2 regions of the Streptomyces sp. NPDC037083 genome follow, and region 2 is predicted to be linked to the other one. Evidence: riboswitches for the same ligand, from Rfam matches in the RefSeq annotation. Region 2 holds a riboswitch; the other holds the start of a gene.

The links. A riboswitch is a leader RNA that binds a small molecule or an ion and turns the genes downstream of it on or off. The one in region 2 is predicted to bind glycine.
Region 1: it holds a riboswitch for glycine, as region 2 does, so the genes downstream of both, gcvT (glycine cleavage system aminomethyltransferase GcvT) here and gcvP (aminomethyl-transferring glycine dehydrogenase) in region 2, are expected to answer to the same signal.

What each region holds. Positions count from the first base shown of each region.
Region 1 is NZ_JBVJSQ010000016.1:235,742-237,932, reverse strand. Features, by position in the region: gene gcvT (glycine cleavage system aminomethyltransferase GcvT) at 1-959, opposite strand, end outside; glycine riboswitch at 999-1,105, opposite strand; glycine riboswitch at 1,106-1,205, opposite strand; gene ACZ7DE_RS35090 (AAA family ATPase) at 1,383-2,066, shown strand; gene ACZ7DE_RS35085 (enhanced serine sensitivity protein SseB) at 2,138-2,191, shown strand, end outside.
Region 2 is NZ_JBVJSQ010000008.1:10,076-12,266, reverse strand. Features, by position in the region: gene gcvP (aminomethyl-transferring glycine dehydrogenase) at 1-1,070, opposite strand, end outside; glycine riboswitch at 1,255-1,350, opposite strand; gene ACZ7DE_RS21865 (PRC-barrel domain-containing protein) at 1,463-1,834, shown strand; gene ACZ7DE_RS21860 (DNA polymerase IV) at 1,937-2,191, opposite strand, start outside.

The DNA.
Region 1 (2,191 bases), on a different contig from region 2:
CCGATCACCTCTGCGCCGGCGACGACCGCGTACCCGGCGCGCGGGACACGACGCCCCTCGGCGACCAGGCCGACGAGGACGCGCGGGGGCTTCTCCTGCGCCAGCGAGGCCGCCGCGGCGAGCGCCTCGCGCCCCACGAAGTCGCCCTCCTTCTGGAACTTCACCACCCGGCCGAGCCCGGCGTCGAAGGGGGTCAGGGAGGTGCTGAGCTCGTGCCCGTACAGCGGCATGCCCGCCTCCAGGCGCAGCGTGTCCCGGCAGGACAGCCCGCAGGGGACCAGTCCGGCGCCCTCGCCGGCCTTCGTCAGCGCCTGCCACAGCTCCACGGCGTGCTCCGGCTTCACGAACAGCTCGAAGCCGTCCTCGCCGGTGTAGCCGGTACGGGCGATGAGCGCAGGGACGCCGGCCACGGTGCCGGGCAGGCCGGCGTAGTACTTCAGGCCGTCGAGGTCGGCGTCGGTCACCGACCGCAGGATTCCCGGCGCCTGAGGTCCCTGCACGGCGATCAGCGCGTAGGCGTCACGGTCGTCGCGGACCTCCGCGTCGAAGCCCTCGGACCGCTCCACGAGCGCGTCGAGCACGACCTGCGCGTTGGAGGCGTTGGCGACGACCATGTACTCGGTCTCGGCGAGCCGGTAGACGATCAGGTCGTCCAGGATGCCGCCGTCGGCCCGGCAGATCATGGTGTAGCGGGCGCGGCCCACGCCGACGGCCGCGAGGTCGCCGACGAGCGCGAAGTTCAGCAGGGCGGCCGCCTGCGGGCCGGTGACGGTGATCTCGCCCATGTGCGAGAGGTCGAAGAGCCCGGCCTTCGTGCGGACGGCGTTGTGCTCGTCGCGCTCGGAGCCGTAGCGCAGGGGCATGTCCCAGCCGGCGAAGTCGGTCATCGTCGCGCCGAGCGAACGATGCAGGGCGTCGAGCGCGGTGCGGCGCACGTCAGAGGGTTCGGTACTGCTCATCGGTCGGTCGTCTCCCAAAGGCATGACAGGCGAGGTCGTTCCTCCCCATCTGTCATCGGAACCTGAGAGGTTCGCCATGATCGCGGAAGATCGTGACTTGCACCTTGGGTGGAGCCACCCGAGGGCGACCCGCTTTTCAGATGTGCCTCGCCCGCGCGGTAACGGGGCCTGAGAGATTCAAGGGAGGGACTTGCTCCTTCGGCGCCCCAGCGAAGTTGCTGCTGAGGACTCTCCCGCGCGGATTCAAACGGCCGGTATGCAGTTGGCGCGGCCATCATTGCACGGCTCGCCCCGATCGCGGCAGGCCGCATCTGTAACCGGCTTGTGTCGGTACGCGCATGAAAACGCGAGACACCGCGCATTACCTTCTCTTTACGCTCGATGGGGATGAGCACCACCTGACCCCAGGGGAGGACGATCACGGTGAACAGGACGACCACGGCGAGGACCACGGCACTGGCGACCGGCTCGGGGATCGCGCTGCCCACGCAGCCTGCCGCCCGGGCCCGGGAGGCGTGCGGCCCGCGGCCCGCGCCCGTCGTCCGCGACCTGCGCGACCGGGCCGGCCGCAGCCCGCACGGCCTGCTCTTCGGCCCCCGTGACCTGGTCGTGGTGACCGGTCTGCCCGGCAGCGGCAAGTCCACGCTCATGAAGCGGGCCGTCAAGGGCGTCCGCGTCGACTCCCAGGACACCCGCGACCGCTGGGACGCCCGCATGCCCGGCTTCCTGCCCTACGCGCTCTACCGTCCCCTCGTGCGCCTCTCCCACTACGCCGGACTGCGCCGCGCCCTGCGCGGCGGCGAGGGAGTCGTCGTGCACGACTGCGGTACGCAGACCTGGGTCCGCGACTGGCTGGCCCGCGAGGCCCGCCGCCGCGGCGGCACGCTCCACCTGCTTCTCCTCGACGTCGGCACGGACACCGCGCTGGAGGGCCAGCGCGAGCGCGGCCGGGGCGTCTCGCGCTACGCCTTCCTGCGCCACCGCCGCGCCGCCGCCCGTCTGCTGCGCTCGGTGGAGAAGGGCCGGCTGCCCGAAGGATGCGGCTCGGCGGTCCTGATCGACCGGTCCGCGGCCGACGTCCTGCGACGAATCGGCTTCACGGGCTGAGACGACCCGCGCGGCACCCGCTAGCCTTTCAGCCACAGCACAGTGAGCGGTTCTCGGCAGGCGGTAGGCAGATGGACTTCCCCCCGGCGGACTTCCCGACGGACTTCCCGGCGCAGACGCACCCC
Region 2 (2,191 bases):
TGGTAGACCGCGTACATCCCCGCCATCACCGCGAGCAGCACCTGGGCCGTGCAGATGTTGCTGGTGGCCTTCTCCCGCCGGATGTGCTGCTCACGCGTCTGCAGCGCGAGCCGGTAGGCCTTGTGTCCGTCCGCGTCCACGGACACGCCCACGAGCCGCCCGGGCAGACTGCGCGCGAACTTCTCGTGGACGGCCATGTAGCCGGCGTGCGGGCCGCCGAAGCCCATCGGCACGCCGAACCGCTGCGTGGTGCCGACGGCGATGTCCGCCCCCAGCTCTCCGGGCGACTTCAGCAGCGTCAGCGCGAGCAGGTCCGCGGCGACGGTGACGAGCGCGCCGAGCCCGTGCGCCTGGTCGACGAGCCCCTTGAGGTCACGTACGGCGCCGGACGCCCCCGGGTACTGCACGAGCACGCCGTTGATCTCACGCTCGGCGATCTCCGCCGGAATGCCGTCGCTCAGGTCGGCGACGACGACCTCCACGCCGGTCGGCTCGGCGCGGGTCCGGATCACGGCGATGGTCTGCGGCAGCGCGTCCGCGTCGATGAGGAAGAGGCCCTTCTTGTTCTTCCCCATGCGCCGCGACAGCGCCATGGCCTCGGCCGCGGCCGTGCCCTCGTCGAGCAGCGACGCACCGGACGTCGGCAGACCCGTCAGGTCGGCGACCATCGTCTGGAAGTTCAGCAGCGCCTCGAGCCGCCCCTGCGAGATCTCCGGCTGGTACGGCGTGTAGGCCGTGTACCAGGCGGGGTTCTCCATGACGTTGCGCAGGATGACGGGGGGCGTGAACGTCCCGTAGTAGCCCAGCCCGATCATCGAGCCGAGGACCTGGTTGCGATCGGCCAGCGAGCGCAGCTCGGCCAGCACCTCGGCCTCGGTGCGCGCGCCCGGCAGGTCCAGCGCGTCGGCGTTCTTGATCACGTCCGGGACGGCGGCGGCGGTGAGCTCGTCGAGCGAGCCGTAGCCCACATGGGCGAGCATCTTGGCCCGCGCCTCGTGATCGGGCCCGATATGGCGCTGCTCGAAGGGGATTCCCTGCTCGAGCTCGGAGAGCGGAATGCGATGGGTCATTACGGAGGCCTCCTGGTCTGACACGACCTTCGAGGGTCACCACGGCGCGGGTACCCGGACGGCCTCCCCCTCTGTCATCTCAACCTGAGAGCTTCACCGGCCGCCCGCGGGCACCCGGCTTTCACCGTCGGTGAGAGCGGTGGCCGTCGACGCCGTCGGCACCCGCCCTGCTTTCCAGAGTGACCTCGTCCGTGCGGTACGTGAGCCTGAGAGATTCCGGGGAGGATTTGCTCCTTCGGCGCCTCCGATGACGTTCGGAGGACTCTCCCGCACGGGGTCAGCAGCCGTTGTCAGACTACCAGCGAGGTCAACGCCGCCCTCTCGAGTGGCCGCCCGTCCCATTGTGCTCTTTTGTAGTGCTTACGGATGAGTTGCGACCCAGTGGAGGGCCCGTGCGAACCGACATCGATCCGCGCAACCTGATCGGCCGCAAGGCGTTCGACCGCAACGGCACCAAGATCGGCACCGTCGACGAGGTCTACCTCGACGACGCCACGGGCACACCGGAGTGGGCGGCGATACGCACGGGCCTGTTCTCCCGCGACGCCTTCGTCCCCCTGGAGCCCAGCGAGCTGGTCGAGGGCGCCCTGCGCATCCCTTTCGACCGGGCCCTGATCAAGGACGCGCCGGACTTCGGCGTCGGTCGCCACCTCTCCCCGGAGCAGGAACTCCAGCTGTACCACCACTACGGTCTCGACATGGGATCCCCTCCTCCGCTCCCCGACCATGACTTCGGCCGACTGGCGGGCACCGACGACAGCTGAGCCCCCGAACGCAGGCCTGTCCCGACGCCCGAGCATCCCGGCCGGCCCGTGGGGCGGCCGGGCGCCGCCCGCGACGGCTTCACTCTGTGTAACGGACCCGCCTCACCGCGAGTTCCCGGGGCCCGCTGTCGTGGAGCCGACGTCCGGCCCGGGCGCCACGGCCGTCGGCCCCGACCCCTCCTCGGGTCTTCGCCGGACCAGGGGCAGCGGGTCCGCCGGCTGAAGCCCGGGATCGTCGGTCCGGAACGTCCGTACCCGCCCGGGCTCGGATTCCGGCGTCTCGAAGCGCACGGTGACGCGACCGAGCCCACTGCCCTGCACCCACCCGTGGCCGAGCTCGGCATGGAGCACGTCATG